DNA from 3 places in the Kribbella sp. NPDC050281 genome. Region 2 is predicted to be linked to each of the others. Evidence: riboswitches for the same ligand, from Rfam matches in the RefSeq annotation. Region 2 holds a riboswitch; each other region holds the start of a gene.

Region 1 (5,802 bases), on a different contig from region 2:
CCGACATGTTCGACTTCACGAACAGGTTGCTGTACGTCGGCTCGATCGACTGGCTCACCCCGCAGATGTTGGAGATCGTCGCGGTCGGCGCGATCGCCATCACGTTGGAGTTGCGCATGCCGTCGCGCAGGACCTTCTGCCGGAGCGCGTCCCAGTCGAGCTGCTTGCTCTGGTCAACGGTCAGGTCGCCGTCCCGTGCCGTCTTGAGCAGCTCGAGCGAGTCGATCGGCAGGATGCCCTGGCTCCACAGCGATCCGTCGTACGACGAGTAGCGGCCGCGCTCGGCGGCGAGATCACTGGAGGCCTCGATCGCGTGGTAGCTGATCTGCTCCATCGAGCTGTCGGCGAAGGCCACGGCGGCGTCGGAGGAGTAGGGGATCCGCAGCGCGAACAGTGCGTCGGCGAAGCCCATCAGACCGAGGCCGACCGGGCGGTGCCGCTGGTTGGCCCGCTCCGACTCCGTGGTGGTGTAGAAGTTCACGTCGATGACGTTGTCGAGCATCCGGACCGCGGTCTTCACCGTCTCGCGGAGCAGGTCGGCGTCCAGCCCGTCCTCGGTCAGGTGCGCGACCAGGTTGACCGAGCCGAGGTTGCAGACCGCGGTCTCGTCGACGGTCGTGTTCAGGGTGATCTCGGTGCACAGATTGGACGAGTGGACGACACCGTCGTGCTGCTGCGGCGAACGCAGGTTGCAGGCGTCCTTGAAGGTGATCCACGGATGCCCGGTCTCGAACAGCACGGTCAGCATGCGCCGCCACAGGTCGACCGCCTTGACCCGCTTGAAGACCTTGATCTCGCCTCGGTCGGCCGCCGCCTCGTACTGCGCGTACGCCGCGGCGAACTCGGGCCCGTACAGATCGTGCAGGTCGGGCACCTCGTTGGGAGAGAACAGCGTCCAGTCGCCGCCGGCCTCGACCCGCTGCAGGAACAGGTCCGGCACCCAGTTCGCCGTGTTCATGTCGTGCGTACGCCGGCGCTCGTCGCCGGTGTTCTTCCGCAGGTCGAGGAACTCCTCGATGTCGACGTGCCAGGTCTCGAGATACGCGCAGACCGCACCCTTTCTCTTTCCACCCTGATTCACAGCTACCGCGGTGTCGTTCGCGATCTTCAGGAACGGTACGACGCCCTGCGACTCACCGTTGGTCCCGCGGATCTTGGCACCGATACCGCGCACCGGGGTCCAGTCGTTGCCGAGGCCACCGGAGTACTTGGCCAGCATCGCGTTGTTGCGGATGCCGTGGAAGATGCCGGCCAGATCGTCCTCGACCGTGGTCAGGAAGCAGGACGACAGCTGCGGCCGGGTGGTGCCGGAGTTGAACAGCGTCGGTGTGGACGACATGAACCGGAACGAGCTGAGCAACTCGTAGAACTGCAGCGCCCGTGCCTCGCGGTCGTCCTCGCGCAGCGCCATCCCCATCGCGACCCGCAGGAAGAATGCCTGCGGCAGCTCGAACCGCACCTTGTCGATGTGCAGCAGGTAGCGGTCGTAGAGGGTCTGCAGGGCAAGGAAGGTGAAGTCCAGGTCGCGCTCGGGCCGGATCGCGGCGGCGAGCCGGTCCAGGTCGAAGGTGGCCAACTCCGGGTCGAGTTGCCCCGCCTCGATGCCGAGCCGGATGTAGCGCGGGAAGTAGTCCGCGTACGCGTCGGTCATGTCGGCCTGGCTGGCCTGCCGCGGCTCGCCGTGGACGCGGCCGAGCGCCTCGCGACGGATCTGGTCGAGCAGCAGCCGGGACGCGGCGAAGCTGTACTGCGGCTCGGTCTCGACGTACGACCGGGCCGCCATCACCAGCGCGAGCTCGACCTCGTGTTGTGCGATGCCGTCGTAGCAGGAGCCAAGGGTCTCGTCGAGGATCAGCTCGGGGTCGACCGCGTCCAGACCCGTGGCCGCCTCCGCGACGATCACGCGCAGCCGGTCGACATCGAGCGGCGCGGTGCTGCCGTCGGCCGCGCGGACGGTGAGCGTGGGCTTGTCGGTGATGCCGGAAGGGTCGGCCGGGGTGCGGGCCTTGGTGCGCTCCTCGCGGTAGAGGACGTACGCACGGGCGACCTGGTGCTCGCCGGCGCGCATCAGCGCCAGCTCGACCTGGTCCTGGATGTCCTCGACCTGCACACTGCGGCGGGCGTCACCGCGGCTCGTCAGGGCCTCGACGACCCGGCCGGTCAGGTCGGTCACCAGGTCACGGACCCGGTGGGTGGTGCCCGCCTCGGCACCCTCGACGGCGAGGAACGCCTTGGTCATGGCGACCGAGATCTTGGTCTGGTCGAAACCGGTGTGGCCACCGTCGCGGCGTACGACGGTCAGCTGGATCGACTGGTCGGCTGTCGCCGCCCGGGATGAGGAAGCAATCGTCACAGGTGTTGTCTCCAAGAGGGTTCGGAGGACCGGAGCCACGCGGAGGGGCGCACGACGGGGCCGGCAGCACCGGCCGGGAACACTGCCGCCACGCCCTGCGACCCACCCGCGAGGTCTCGGACCACGTGCACCGGGCGGTGCACGCGCCGGTGGCAGGTATCCGGACTCGCGGAAGGCTTCCGCTCACCGTTGCGGGGCAGCTCCGGACTCGCACCGGATTCCCCTGTTGCCTCGGCGTGGCCCCACATCTTGTGGTGCCGACCACTCCGAACCACCAGCAGTAGTGATGCTAAGCGGCTGCCCCTAGATCTTGTGGTAGCGCCACGCCGCGTGTCGCACATGTTGTGGTCCTCACGCCGCGACTGCGTAGAGGTCCTGCAGCGTCATGATCTCCGAGCCATGGTGGATCAGCTCACGATTCAGCCGCAGTACGACGTGACCGAACGGCTCGCCCGCATCCAGCTCGGTCGCCTGACTGAGGCCGATCGTCATGACCTGCTCCTCGTCGAGAGCGGCGATCGCGTCCTGCCAGGCCTCGACCCAGTGCGTCAGCCACGCCACCGCATCGCGCGCGTTGCCGTGCAGGGTGATGTCGGCACGTCCCTGTTGGCTGGCGCCGAAGGTCCACTCCCAGCGCTCGAAGAACGTCTCGGTCAGATGCGCGATCAGCCAGGCGATCGTGCGTGGTCCGCGATGGTCCGGCTCGTCGGGCCACTGCGCGACCCACTCGCCGGACCCGAGTGATCGGAACCGCCCGGTGTAGTGCCGGCGTACGACGGTCAGCGCCTCGCTGCTCGGTCGCCAGAAGTACTGGTCGTCGGTCAACTGCGCGAGCCGGCCGGACAGCACCATCCAGCTGAAGCCGAGCTGGCCCCGGACCATGGCCATCGCCGATGGCCGGTGCAGGATGTCCCAGTCGAACGGCTCTGGCATCATCTCTCCCTGTACGATCGAACATATGTTCGAATTCTTGCTCGCTCGGGAGAAGAAAGTCAATGTGCGTGGCGTGTTGGTGCTGGCCTCGATGGGACCGGTCTGCTAGGTGGCTCGATCCGGGTGTCCGCCGCCGGGCTGGCGAAGCGGCGTTCGAGCAGGGTGAACGCGTCGATCAGTTCGGGCGCCTCGTAGACGCGGTTGCGTCGGCCGTCGGTGATCTCACGCAGGATGCCGGCCTCGACGAGCCTCGCCAGACCCTGGTTGGTCGCCTGCTGGGAGCGGTCGACAAGTTGCGCGGCCGCCGCGAGCGTGAGCACCGGCGCGGCGGGCAGTGCGTCGATCAGCAGGTCGGCTGCCGAGCCGCCGCGGACAGGCGCGGCTCGCTCGCGCCATGTCGACTTCAGTTCGGCCGCCGTCTGCTCGAAGCGAGCGGCCTCCGCCGTCGCGTGGCTGCAGGCCATTGCGAACATCCGCAGCCATGGATTCGCCGCCGACCGAGCCTTCGCAGTGGTGGCGCGACCGACGTGCCGGAACGCCGTCAGTGCTTCGACGTACTGCATCGCGTGCGTGGCGAGCGACAGCGACACCGGCGGCACAGTCCGCGTGATCAGTCCATCGGCCCGCAGGATCAGGTGAATCAGCGCCCGGCCGGTCCGGCCGTTGCCATCGGCAAAGGGGTGGATGGTCTCGAACTGCGCGTGCGCGATCGCGGTCTTCGCCAGCACCGGCAGCCGGGACTCCCGGACGAAGGTCATCAGATCCGCCAGCAGGTCGGGCACGAGGTGCGCCGGCGGCGGGACGTAGTACGCCTCGGCGGGGGAGCGGCCGCCGATCCAGTTCTGCAGGAAGCGGACCTCACCGCCGAACTCGGGTGTCGGGGACTGGGCCATCAAGCGCCGGTGCGCCTCGAGCAGGTGGTCGACCTCGAGTTTGTCGCCGGCCTGGACGGATTCGGTCGCCCAGGTCATCGCGTCGACCGCGCCGAGCACCTCCTCGGCGGTGACGTCGTGCTGCCGGTCCCGCAGTACGTCGGCCTTGAGCAGGCGGCGTGCGCCGACCACCAGCCCTTCGATCTGCGACGACCCGACAGCCTCCGCCCTCAGCAGCAGACGGGCCAGGGCTTCGCTGTTCGTCAGGACGGCGGCCGTCGCGTCCAGGCGGGCCAGATCGCCGGCGGCGTCCTCCAATGCCGCGAGGACGTCGTCGCTCAGGTCGAACTCGCGCCCGACCAACGGGTCCGGGAAGTACAGCTCGTACGACCCGCCCAACCGCTCGGCCCGGGTGAACCCGTCCGGATGCCCAGGCCACAGATGCAACTCCACCCGTGCCATACCTCTTATTCAAGCTTATTTCACAACCTTGAACAAGGGGATGCTGCGATCAAGCAGGCGGTGTTCACCCGCTCGCCACCAGAACGCGTCACAATCAGTCCTCCGCCCGGCGTCGCAGGGCGACTACCGAAGGAGCCCGGCGATGACGGAGACCGAGCCGCAGGACGAGCATTCCGGTCTGCTGCACTCTCTCGGCAAACACCTGCCGCACCACCAGCACCATCCGAAGACCGACGACGTCATCGAGTCGGAGGAGGCGGTCGGCTTCGACCTTGACACCGACTCGGCGCTGCCGCACCCGCATCACCCGGACGGCAATACGTTCGACCGCGCCAAGGATCTGTCCTACGGTCGACTGCCAGACGACCCCGACGCCTGAGGACGCTTATGCGACTGGACGCGCAGACACTGCAGATGGTGGCCGCCAACGAGGCGGACTGGGATGCGCGGGCGCCGCTGCACGCGGCGAGCCGTTTCTACAGTCAGCCGGCGGAGTTCTGGTTCGCCGACTACGAGTGGGAGGACCTCGGTCCGCTCGAGGGTCGCGACGTACTGCATCTGCAGTGTCATCTGGGGACAGAGACGATTGCTTTCGCTCGGCGCGGGGCGAGGACGACCGGGTTGGACCTGTCGGCCAAGTCGCTCGAGGATGCGCGGCAACTCGCTGCCGACGCCGGGGTCGAGGTCGACTACGTCCACGCGAATGTGTACGACGCTGTGGAGGCGGTGCAAGGTCGCAGGTTCGATGTCGTCTACACGGGCAAGGGCGCGCTGTGCTACCTGCCCGATCTCGAGCACTGGGCGCGCGTGGTCCGTGACCTCCTCAAGCCTGGCGGCGCCTTGTACGTCGTGGAGTTCCACCCACTGCTGAACGCGATGCGGCCGGTGTCGCTGCCGGGCGACTCCGACGACCTGATCATCCGCGCCGACTACCTCGAAGGCCGCGGACCGATCGCCCACGACTCGACCGTGACCTACACCGGCGACGCGGTGCCCGGCCGTCAAACCAGCTACGAATGGATGCACGGCTTGGGTGAGGTCGTCACCACCCTCGCGTCCACCGGCTTCCACGTCACGAGCCTGCGTGAATCAGAGGTCCTGCAGTGGCCCCGCTGGCCGAGCATGAAACAGACCGCCGAGGGCTGGTGGCGCCTCCCCGACGACGCCCCACGCATCCCCCTC
Region 2 (5,802 bases):
CTCGTCGGCCGGAACCAGACCGAGGTGACGGCTGGGCACGGTGAGGCGGGTGTCACGCCGAAGCACACCGAGCACAGGTACACCGGTCGGCGCCACTCCGGCCCGGACCTCGGCCTCATGCCGGTCCGAACCGACCTTGTTCAGGATGACGCCGACGATCCGGATCTCGGTGTCGAAAGCAACGAATCCCTGGACGACGGCGCCGACGCTGCGACCCGCAGCCGACGCATCGACCACCAGCACGACAGGTGCCTTGAGCAACTTCGCGACGTGGGCGGTGGACGAGAACCCTTCGGTCCCGAGTGCGCCGTCGTACAGCCCCATCACGCCTTCGACAACGGCGAGGTCTGCACCAGCGGCACCGTGTGCGAACAGCGGGCCGACGCGCTCCTCGCCAGACAGCATCGGATCGAGGTTCCGCCCAGGACGACCAGTGGCGACCGCGTGGAACCCAGGATCGATGTAGTCCGGCCCCACCTTGAACCCGGCGACCGTGTGCCCGGCCCGCCGCAGCGCCGCCATCAACCCGACGGCAACCGTGGTCTTCCCAGCCCCCGAAGCCGGCGCCGCCACCACAACCCGCGGGATCACCGGGTCTCCCCCGCTTCGGCGCGTTCCCTGACCCCGCCGGGCGTTACCACTCGATGCCCTTCTGGCCCTTCTGGCCTGTGTCCATCGGGTGCTTGACCTTGGTCATCTCGGTGACCAGGTCGGCTGCGTCCAGCAGACGCTGGTCCGCGTTGCGTCCGGTGATCACGACGTACTGATGCCCGGGCCGGTTCGTCAGCGTCTCGACCACCTCGTCGACGTCGACCCAGCCCCACTTCATCGGGTACGTGAACTCGTCCAGGACGTACAGGTCGTGTGTCTGCGCGGCGATCCGGCGCTGGATCTCACGCCAACCCTCCAGTGCGTCGGCGGCGTGGTCCTCCTCGGTGCCGGCCTTCCGCGACCAGCTCCAGCCCTCGCCCATCTTGTGCCACTCGACCGGCCCGCCCTGACCGGTTGCCGTGTGCAACTCACCGAGCGCCTTGAACGCGCTCTCCTCGCCGACCTTCCACTTCGCGCTCTTGACGAACTGGAACACGCCGATGTCCCAGCCCTGGTTCCAGCCGCGCAGAGCCATCCCGAAGGCGGCCGTCGACTTTCCCTTCATCTCACCGGTGTGCACCATCAGCAGCGGCCGGTTCCGGCGCTGGCGGGTGGTCAGGCCGTCCTTCGGCACCACACTGGGCTGCCCCTTCGGCATCAGGCCGCCCTCCGGTCCGTCACCGTGCGGATGAGGTTGCCAGCGGCAACTTCACCGAGGTCGATGTACTCGGCGCCGAGGTCGGCCGCGAGCTCCCCGGCCAGCCCGAGCCGGACGCCGCGGCGCGGCTCGCAATCGACGACCACCGTGGCGATCCCGTGCTGGGCGAGCCATCCGGCCGCCTGACGGGCGCGGGCGAACGCGTTGTCTCCGTGGGTGGCTCGGCCGTCGGTGACGAGCACGAGCAGTGGGCGTCGACGTGGGTCTCGGATCGCGGCGATCCGCAGTACCTCGGCGGCTTGCAGCAGTCCCTCGGCGAGCGGCGTACGTCCACCCGTCGGCAGCGATTCAAGCCGGCGTACGGCGGTCTCGACGCTGCCGGTGGGCGGCAGGGCGACCGTCGCCGCGGCACCGGCGAACGTGACGAGGCCGACGGTGTCACGGCGCTGGTACGCGTCCAGGAGGAGCGAGACGATCGCGGTCTTCACCTCGCCCATCCGCTTCTTCGTCCCCATCGAGCCGGACGCGTCCACGCAGAAGAGCACGAGGTTGCCCTCACGCCCTTCTCGTACGGCGAGCCGCACATCCGCCGCCCGCACCGCGAGCCCCGGCCCGGTCCGCCCCCGCGCATGCTGATGCGGCGCCGCGGATCGGATAGTTGCCAGGAGATGCGGGCGGCCTGCCTCCCGTCCTGCGCGTGAACGGTCACCCACCACGCGCCCGACCTCGGTGATCGCCCGGGACCGCCGACCGGCGACGCCTGTCCCGGCGGCCTGCACACTGAGCAACCGCGCCTTGTAGGGCTCCGAGCTGCCCGCGACCTCACCTGCGGGTGCGGGACCTGAGAGGCCGGGCGCGCTGTCATCACCTGCACCAGAATCACCAGGATCAGCGGGATCCACACCTCCGCCCGGACCGCCAGGATCATCCGAACCATCGGGGCCGTCCGGGTCATCGTCCGGATCCGGAGGCGGAGTGCTGTTGTTGATCGCCTCTTCCAGCTGGTCCTCGTCGAGACCTGGAGCGTCGAACGGATTTCGACGACGCCGGTGCGGCAACGCGAGCTTGGCGGCCGCGCGCACATCATCCACCTCGACCACAGTCCGCCCGGACCAGGCAGCGTGGGCAACCGCCGTCCGCGCGGTGACCAGGTCGGCCCGCATCCCGTCGACGTCGAACGACGCGCAGATCTCCGCGATCTGACGCAAGGCGGAGTCGGTGAGAATCACCTCGGTCAGCAGGGCACGAGCCTTGACGATGCGCTCGGCGAGCTCGCGCTGCGGACCGTCGTACCGAGCAATGAAGGCATCCGGATCAGCCTCGTATCCGAGCCGAGCCCGCATCACCTCAACCCGGACGGCAGGATCCCGGCTGGCGACGACATCAACAGTCAGCCCGAACCGGTCGAGCAACTGCGGCCGCAGTTCACCCTCCTCCGGGTTCATCGTGCCGACCAGGACGAACCGCGCCGGGTGCGTGACCGATACCCCGTCACGCTCGACCGTCGCGCGTCCCATCGCCGCAGCGTCGAGCAGTACGTCGACCAGATGGTCGTGCAGCAGATTGACCTCGTCGACGTACAGGATCCCGCGGTGCGCCGCCGCCAGCAGTCCAGGTTCGTACACCGTGATGCCCTCGGCCAGCGCCTTCTCGAGATGCAACGACCCGAGCACACGGTCCTCAGTCGCACCCACCGGAAGCTCGACCAGCCGGGCCGGCCGGGATTCGCTGACCGACGAATGCGGTCCGTCGGGACAGGCCGGGTCCGGGTGGTCGGGGTCGCAGGAGAAGCGGCAGCCCGGTACGACGTCCACCGTCGGGAGGATCTCGGTCAGTGCGCGGACCGCGGTCGACTTCGCCGTACCCTTCTCGCCCCGGATCAGCACCCCACCGATCGCCGGCGAGATCGCCGCGAGAATCAGGGCGAGCTGAAGATCGTCCATCCCGACTACGGCGGTGAACGGGAAACCACTGGACGGTGAGGCAGGCCGCATGAGCGGTGGATCCCTTCGTCGAGCGGGTATCCACGCCCGCCGGCAGCTGGTACGCCGTACCACGGAGACCGCAGCCCGACGGACGGAGGTGGATGTCCTGGCTTCCGGGATTCATCCCGGTCACAGTGGCGGGACCGCCCCGGACTCCCGGCCGAAGCCGGTCACCGGTGTTCCTCCACAACCGTCCGCCCGATCATGACACACGCCACCCATCCCTCAGCGACCAGGTTCACACCCGCACCCGGCGGTGGTGGGCCTGTCGGTTGGGCGCGGATGGGTGTTCACTGAGGTGACATGGGGGGTCTTCGGGCCGATCATCGGTTTGCGGGACGGGCCGTCGAACAGGAACTGCTCGGCGACGTGGTGCGCGACGCCGTCGGCGGGATCCCGCGCGCGATCGTGATCCACGGTGAAGCCGGCATCGGAAAGAGCCGCTTGGCGCGGGAGATGTGCCGGGATCCGCGGCTGACCGTCCTGTGGGGATCGTGCGTGCACTTCGGTGGCGCGTCGGTTCCGTTCGCCCCGATCAGCGGCGCACTGCAGGACTGGCTCAGCCAGGCCGACGCGGACGAGCGGGAGCGGATCCTCGCCGCGACCGATGGGCTGACCGCCTTGCTTCCCTCGATCGGAACGAACGGCAGCGGCGACGCTGCCGACGGCAGCGACTCGACGCGGCTGCCGATGCTGGTCGATCTCGTGCTGAACCGGATCGCGGACCAGCGCCCGACGGTGGTCGTCATCGACGACCTGCAGTGGGCCGACGTGGCCTCTCTGGACGTGCTGTCCTACCTGATCGCGGGATTCCGGGTCCAGCGGCTGGTCCTGATCGCCACCTGCAGGACCGAGGAACGCGGCGAGGGGCATCCACTCCACTCCTGGCTGGCCGACATGCGCCGGATGCCGTACTTCGGCGAGATTTCCTTGCAACCGCTCGACCTGGACGCCGTCAGCAACCAGATCGAAGGACTGCTCGGCCACACGCCCGACATCGAGCTCGCCACCGAGGTCCTGGCCAGGTCGGACGGCAACCCCTATCTCGTCGAACTGATGGTCCGCGGTCTGTCCGGCTCCGAGCGAAGTCTGCCTCCGACAGTCCCGGCCGCACTCGGGGAAGCATTGCTCGCCACCTGGCACGGTCTGTCCGAACGAGCCCGGCTGGTCACCAGAATTCTCGCCGTCGGCGGTCGCCCGACGCCATCCGCAGTACTGACCGAGGTCGCCTCCAGCCATGGGATCCGGGCGGATCAGATCACCCCCAGCCTGTCCGAGGCGCAGGACCGCGGTGTCGTGCGCAACGACGGCGGCAGCTGGTGGTTCCGCCATCCGCTGCTGGCCGAGGTCCTGTACGACGGCCTGTCCCCCGACCAAGCGATCGAGCTGCATTCCGACTACGTCGGCGTACTCGAGTCGCGGCCCGCCGAGTTGACGGCCGCCGACCTGGCGGTCCACAACGAACGGGCCGGCAACATCGATGCGACCTTCCGCTGGTCGCTCGTGGCGGCCGACCAGGCAGCACAGCTACGGGCCCCGTCCGAAGAGGCGATCCAACTCCGCCGCGCGTGCGCTCTCTGGGAGTCGGCATCACCGGCGATCCGAGGCGGGCGTGACGACAGGATCCGCCTGTTGCGACGGACAAGCACGATCTGTCTCCGGGCAAGCCTGGCCGACGCGGCCGTCCCGCTCCTGACCGATGCATTGAGCCTGGTGGACACAACGCGCGAGCCGTTGCTGGCCTGCGATCTCCTGGTCGCGCGGTCCAACGCCCGCTGGAGCTCGACCGCGCCCGGCATGCCAGACCTGGCCGACGTTCTGGAAGCGATCGAATTGACGACAGACTTCCCCGCGAGCGCGGAGCGCGCCGTCGCGTTCGCCGAGCTGTCCGAGAGCGAGACATTGCACGGCCTGCCGGACGACGTACTGCACGCAGAGGAAGCGGTCCGGATCGCGCACAGGTCAGGCTCGGCGCAAGCCATCGGGCGCGGCTTGGGTGCATTGGCGGCTGTGTCCGACAGCCGCGCGCCGCTCGAGTCGCTCGCCGGTGCGGAGGTTGCGGAAGAGCTGGCCAGGTCCTGCGGAGATGTGGACACCGCCACCAATGCCGCCATCTTCCGTTTCAATGCTCTGCACGCGCTCGGCCGGCGATCCGATGCAGCTGACGTCACTCGCGCTGCGTACTTCGACGCTGTTTCCGCCGGCGCCGGCGTCTGGGCGTATTTCCTCGCCTTCGAAGCCGCCAGCGAGCTGATCGACCTCGGCCGCTGGGACGACTGCCGAGGCTTGTTGCGGTCCGCGTTGGCGGCCCGCGCGGCCGATATCCCTGGAGCAGGCGTCAGGTTGGCCGCGAGCCTGCTCGCCGTGCGGTCGGGCCGGACCGAAGAGGCCCGGCAGCATTTCGATCGGGCGTTGGAGCTGATCTCCGACGACTTCAATCCGCTCCGCCCGTCCATCACCCGCGTCGGCATCGAGCTGATGACCGCGGAAGGCAAGGACGCGCTCTCCGTGGCCTGGGCACGCCCACGTCTGACCGCGATGGATCAGCCGCCTGATGCGTGGGATGAC
Region 3 (5,802 bases), on a different contig from region 2:
GCAGTTCGACGAGATGCGCAGCGGGCTGACCGAGGTCGAGGACGAGGAGCTGGACGAGGCGCCGTACCTGGAGGCGACCGACCTCAAGGCGGCGTTCCCGGACCTGCGGGACAGCTTCCGCGAAGGCTCGGACGATCCGTACCTCATCGGTCTCGACGGCCGTCCGCTCGCCGGGCTGATCACCTACGACCTGTACGAAGAGCTGCAGAAGGTCTCGGTGGAGCTCGACGGGACCGACGAGGCACCGGTGCTCCCGCTCCCCCAGCCGCGCTGGGAGAACGGGCCCCCGCTGCTGCCGTTCGATGCTGCGATCGAGGTCTGCGACGCGGTGATCGAGGACATCTCCAACGGCGAGGCGTCGATGATCTTCGTCGCCGACGAGGACGGCGAACCCGAACTGGTCCTGGCGCCGTTGGTCTGGCTCTGGGCGTACGTCGACCACCTCGACCTCGAAGGCGCCGACATCTGAACTCCCGCCCGTCGGCGTTCCGTGGCAGCGGACGCGTGGCACTCACCAAATGCGCGCGACCGAGGCGATCACGCTCAGCTCGCGGCCGGTGGTGACCGATGACCGGGGTTGGTGAGTGTGGCAGGTCCGCCTCCCGCCCGCGAGCTCAGCCCAGGGGGAAGAGGGGCTTCCACTCGGCGAGGGTGGCGATCTCGTAGATGTCGGCCGGGGTGTACGGGTCCTTCGCGAGGATCTCGCGGAGCTCGGCCTCGTCGGCGACGTCGTAGACGAGCAGCGCCCCGGTCTCGTCGGTGAAGGGTCCGGCGGCGACGAGCTTGCCGGCCGCCTTGAGCTCGGTGAGGTACTCGCGATGGGCCGGACGGACCTCCAGCCGGCGCTCGGTCTCGGCAACATCGAAGCGCAACTGCACGACATATTGGGCCATGCCGAAAACCCTACACGGCCTTGCCTGCAAAGGATTTGGTGCGGGAAGGGAGTCACGAGCCGCCACAGCGGCTGGTTCAGGTCAGACCCGAAAGTCGACGAGTGATCGCCCTTCCCGCCCGGATATTCTGACTACCTCACCGGCCGTTACGCAAGGGGTTGGTTAAGAGAAATATTGCGGACAGTTCAGGCCCGTGACGCTTCGTGATGGAATCCCCGGCCACACCCAGCGCCGCGCCGATCACCCGCACGGTCCGTCACGCCGCCCGGCTGTCAAGCCCCACAACCGGGCGGCGACGGAGGTTAGTCCAGTGCGGCGCGGCCGGCCTCGAGGCGGGCCACCGGGATGCGGAACGGCGAGCAGGACACGTAGTCCAGGCCTGCCTCGTGGAAGAAGTGGATGCTGTCCGGGTCGCCGCCGTGCTCGCCGCAGATGCCGAGCTTGAGATCCGGCTTGGTGGCGCGACCGCGGTCGACGCCGGTACGGACCAGCGCACCGACACCTTCCCGGTCGATCGACTCGAACGGCGACACCGCGAAGATGCCCTTCTCCAGGTAGCGGGAGAAGAAGGCGCCCTCGACGTCGTCGCGGCTGAAGCCCCACGTGGTCTGAGTCAGGTCGTTGGTGCCGAACGAGAAGAAGTCGGCCGCCTCGGCGATCTGGTCCGCGATCACCGCCGCGCGCGGCAGCTCGATCATCGTCCCGATCGGGATGTCCCACTCGATGCCCAGCTCGGCGATCACGCGTTCCACCTCGTCCCGGGCCAGGTGCAACTCCTGGACCGCGCCGACCAGCGGAATCATGATCTCGGGCTGCGGGTCCTTGCCCTGCTGCTTCAGCTCGACGGCCGCGGACGCGATCGCCCGGACCTGCATCGCGAACAGCCCGGGGATGACCAGGCCGAGCCGGACACCCCGCAGACCGAGCATCGGGTTCTCCTCGTGCAGCCGCTCAACCGCCGCCAGCAGAGCGGCATCGTGACCCGGGTCCTGACCGCGCTCGCGGGCCAGCGCGACCTTGACCGCCAGATCCTCCATCGACGGCAGGAACTCGTGCAGCGGCGGGTCGATCAGCCGGATCGTCACCGGCTGCCCGTCCATCGCGGCCAGCAACTCCAGGAAGTCGCCCCGCTGCAACGGCTCGAGCTCGGCCAGGGCCGCATCGCGATCACTGTCGTTGTCGGCCAGGATCAGCCGCTCGACAGCTTCCCGGCGCTCGCCCAGGAACATATGCTCGGTCCGGCACAGCCCGATGCCCTCGGCACCGAACCGCCGCGCCCGGGCCGCATCGTCCGCGGTGTCCGCATTGGTCCGTACGCCGAGCCGCCGTACCTCGTCCGCGTGCGTGATCAACCGGTGCACCGCGGCCACGAGCTCGTCGCCCGACTCGGGAGCCAGCGAACCTTCGAAGTACTGCACCACCGGGGACGCGACCACCGGGACCTCGCCGCGGAACACCTCTCCGGTCGTCCCGTCGATCGAGATCGTCTCGCCGGCCTCGATCACCGTGCCGTGCACCTTGATGGTGCCCTGGGCAACGTTCACGTCGAGCTCCTCGGCGCCGCAGACACAGGTCTTGCCCATGCCGCGGGCGACCACGGCCGCATGCGAGGTCTTGCCGCCGCGGCTGGTCAGGATCCCCTGCGCCGCGATCATGCCGTGCAGGTCGTCCGGGTTCGTCTCGCGCCGGACCAGGATCACCTTCTCGCCGCGGTCCGCGGCCTCGACCGCGGCGGCCGAGGTGAACACGATCGTGCCGGACGCCGCACCCGGCGACGCACCGATCGCCTTGGTGATGAGGTCGGTGTCCGCGTCCGCGTCGAACCGCGGGAACATCAACTGCGCGAGCTGCGCACCCTTCACCCGCTTCAGCGCCTCGTCGGTGTCGATCACGCCCTCGTCGATCAGGCTGGTCGCGATCCGGAACGCGGCCGCCGCGGTCCGCTTGCCGACCCGCGTCTGCAGCATCCACAGTTTGCCGCGCTCGACGGTGAACTCGATGTCGCACAGATCGCGGTAGTGGCTCTCGAGCTTGGCCATGATCGCCATCAGATCGTCGTACGACGTCTTGTCGATCTGCTCCAGGTCCGCGAGCGGGACGGTGTTGCGAATGCCGGCCACCACGTCCTCGCCCTGCGCGTTCTGCAGGTAGTCGCCGTACACACCGGGCTGACCGCTCGACGGGTCGCGGGTGAACGCGACGCCGGTGCCGGAGTCCATGCCGAGGTTGCCGAACACCATCGAGCAGATGTTGACCGCCGTACCGAGGTCGGTCGGGATCCGCTCCTGCCGGCGGTAGAGGATCGCCCGCTCGGAGTTCCACGAGCCGAAGACGGCCTCGATCGCCAGGTCCATCTGGGTCCGAGGGTCCTGCGGGAACTCGCGGCCGGTGTGCTCATGGACGGCCTGCTTGAACGTCTCGACCAAGCGCTTCAGGTCGTCCGCGTCCAGGTCGAGGTCGTTGCGGGTGCCCTTGACTTCCTTGGCCGCCTCGATCGCGTCCTCGAACACGTCGCCGTCCATGTCGAGCACGGTCTTGCCGAACATCTGGATCAGCCGGCGGTACGCGTCCCAGGCGAACCGCGGGTTGCCGGAGTGATGCGCGAGCCCGTTCACCGAATCGTCGTTCAGGCCGACGTTCAGAACGGTCTCCATCATCCCGGGCATCGACACGGCCGCTCCGGACCGGACCGAGACGAGCAGGGGGTCGTCGGCCTGGCCGAGCTTCTTGCCCATCTTCTGCTGCAGTACGTCGACGTGGTGGTCGATCTCGTCGGCCAACTCCGGTGGCACCGAGCCGGTGGTCAGGTACGCGCGGCAGGCCTCGGCGCTGATGGTGAATCCGGGTGGCACCGGCAGGCCGAGGTTGGTCATCTCGGCCAGGTTCGCCCCCTTCCCGCCGAGCAGCTCCTTCATGTCCTTGTTGCCTTCGGCGAAGTCGTAGACGAGTTTCGGCACGATCACTCCCTGTGGTTCAGGCGGTGCTTCTGAGCGCGGTGTGGTGGCCCGCTGGCCCATCGACTCCAGTGGCGGGGGCGTTGCTCTCAGAGTAAGCCCAAAAACCAGTCCAGTTGAACACTGGTCTCACGATGCCGACGTGACTCTGCCCACAGGTCGAAGGCCGGAAAACCCTTCCCCCGTTGACAACGCAAGACAATCGGCACGTCCGCCAACGAAACCTTCTGGCGAATCGATCCCGGGGTTTCGTCGCGTCGACGGCGGGTACCGCGAGTGGTGTTCGTCTCGCCGTCCGGCGCGTCGCGGTGCTCGCGGGTTACGCTCGGCAGTGCCGACGGTTCGCCTGGTCGGGTGGTCGACGACGAGGCGAGGCAACAGGGAACCCGGTGTGAATCCGGGACTGCCCCGCAGCGGTGAACGGGAACGACAGCCGTCAGACAGCACTGGACGCCCGGCGTCCGGGAAGCGACGGCCAGTAGGCCAACCGGTCAGACCGACCGGACTGCCCGTGAGTCCGAAGACCTGCCGACGGTCCGCGCACCAGCCGGTGCGCGGTGGATCGGTGGTCTCGTGGGAGGACCCGTCCGGCGTCTCCGCGACCCCGCCGATCCCTGGCACGCTCGCGAGGAGAGAGACGTGAACACCATCAAGACAGTGCTGGGCTATCCGCGCATCGGCCCGGACCGCGAACTCAAGAAGGCCGTCGAGAAGTACTGGTCCGGCGACAGCGACGCGGCCGAACTGGAGGCGACCGCCCGCCAACTGCGCGCCGACACCTGGCGCGATCTGGCCGGCCGCGGACTCGACGTTCTCCCCGGTAACACCTTCTCGTACTACGACCAGATGCTCGACCACGTGCAGCTGTTCGGGATCATTCCCGAGCGCTTCCGCGCCCTCGATCGCTCCGGACTCGACACGTACTTCGCGATGGCGCGTGGCCACGCCGAGGTGGCGCCGCTGGAGCTGACCAAGTGGTTCGACACCAACTACCACTACTTGGTCCCCGAGCTCACCGAGGACACGGTGTTCCGGCTCAACCCGGCCAAGCCACTCGAGGATCTGGCGGCCGCGCAAGAAGCCGGGGTGGAGACCCGCCCGGTCCTGATCGGGCCACTGACCTTCCTGCTGCTCTCGAAATCCACAACTCCGGGCTTCGAGCCACTCAGCCTGCTCGACCGTCTCCTGGACGCGTACGCCGAACTTCTCGGCAGGCTCGATGCCGCGGGTGCTGACTGGGTGCAGCTGGACGAGCCGGCCTTGGTCCAGGACCGCACACCGGCTGAGCTCGACGCTCTCCGTCGCGCGTACGACCGGTTGGCGAAGCTCACCGAACGCCCGCGTCTCCTGGTCGCGACGTACTTCGGAGATCCCGGTGCAGCCCTGCCGGTGCTCGCGTCCACAGCGATCGAGGGGCTGGCGGTCGACCTCGTGTCCACTCCTGGCCTGGTCGACCGGCTGGCCGTCTTGCCGGCCATCCAGCGTAAGACCGTTTTCGCCGGGGTGGTCGACGGCCGGAACGTCTGGCGCACTCCCCTCGGTGAGGCGTTGTCGACCTGCGTGCAGCTGCTCGGCTCCGTCGGCCGGCTCGCCGTTTCCACCTCGTGCTCGCTGCTCCATGTGCCGTACGACGTGGATGCGGAGGACGAGCTTGATCCGCAGGTGCGGGCGCGACTCGCGATCGCGCGGCAGAAAGTCGACGAGGTAGTCCTGCTCGGCCGTGCGCTCAGCGAGGAGGAGCCCGGCGTACTGGTGAACCTCGACAATCCGTCGCCCGGCTTGTTGAAGGAGTCCGGCCTCGCTCGTGAGCAGGCCGTCCGCGCCCGGGTCGCCGCGATCCGTCCCGAGGATCGGCAGCGAGCGCCGTACGACGAACGCCGGACCGCGCAGGAGTCGATCGGGCTGCCGGATCTCGCGACCACCACGATCGGCTCGTTCCCGCAGACCGCGGACCT

What was found. Region 2 has a riboswitch for cobalamin ahead of AB0I34_RS05720 (putative cobaltochelatase). Riboswitches for the same ligand answer to the same signal wherever they lie in the genome.
Region 1: another riboswitch for cobalamin. It lies ahead of AB0I34_RS30800 (ribonucleoside-diphosphate reductase subunit alpha); the one in region 2 lies ahead of AB0I34_RS05720 (putative cobaltochelatase).
Region 3: another riboswitch for cobalamin. It lies ahead of metE (5-methyltetrahydropteroyltriglutamate--homocysteine S-methyltransferase); the one in region 2 lies ahead of AB0I34_RS05720 (putative cobaltochelatase).

What each region holds. Positions count from the first base shown of each region.
Region 1 is NZ_JBFAKS010000034.1:6,568-12,369, forward strand. Features, by position in the region: gene AB0I34_RS30800 (ribonucleoside-diphosphate reductase subunit alpha) at 1-2,353, opposite strand, end outside; cobalamin riboswitch at 2,487-2,644, opposite strand; gene AB0I34_RS30805 (DinB family protein) at 2,705-3,286, opposite strand; gene AB0I34_RS30810 (Fic family protein) at 3,346-4,620, opposite strand; gene AB0I34_RS30815 (hypothetical protein) at 4,763-4,999, shown strand; gene AB0I34_RS30820 (class I SAM-dependent methyltransferase) at 5,008-5,802, shown strand, end outside.
Region 2 is NZ_JBFAKS010000003.1:298,435-304,236, forward strand. Features, by position in the region: gene AB0I34_RS05710 (cobyrinate a,c-diamide synthase) at 1-591, opposite strand, end outside; gene cobO (cob(I)yrinic acid a,c-diamide adenosyltransferase) at 635-1,249, opposite strand; gene AB0I34_RS05720 (putative cobaltochelatase) at 1,249-3,243, opposite strand; cobalamin riboswitch at 3,316-3,448, opposite strand; gene AB0I34_RS05725 (AAA family ATPase) at 3,538-5,802, shown strand, end outside.
Region 3 is NZ_JBFAKS010000052.1:40,162-45,963, reverse strand. Features, by position in the region: gene AB0I34_RS38800 (hypothetical protein) at 1-469, shown strand, start outside; gene AB0I34_RS38795 (muconolactone Delta-isomerase family protein) at 615-893, opposite strand; gene ppdK (pyruvate, phosphate dikinase) at 1,196-3,853, opposite strand; cobalamin riboswitch at 4,169-4,395, shown strand; gene metE (5-methyltetrahydropteroyltriglutamate--homocysteine S-methyltransferase) at 4,487-5,802, shown strand, end outside.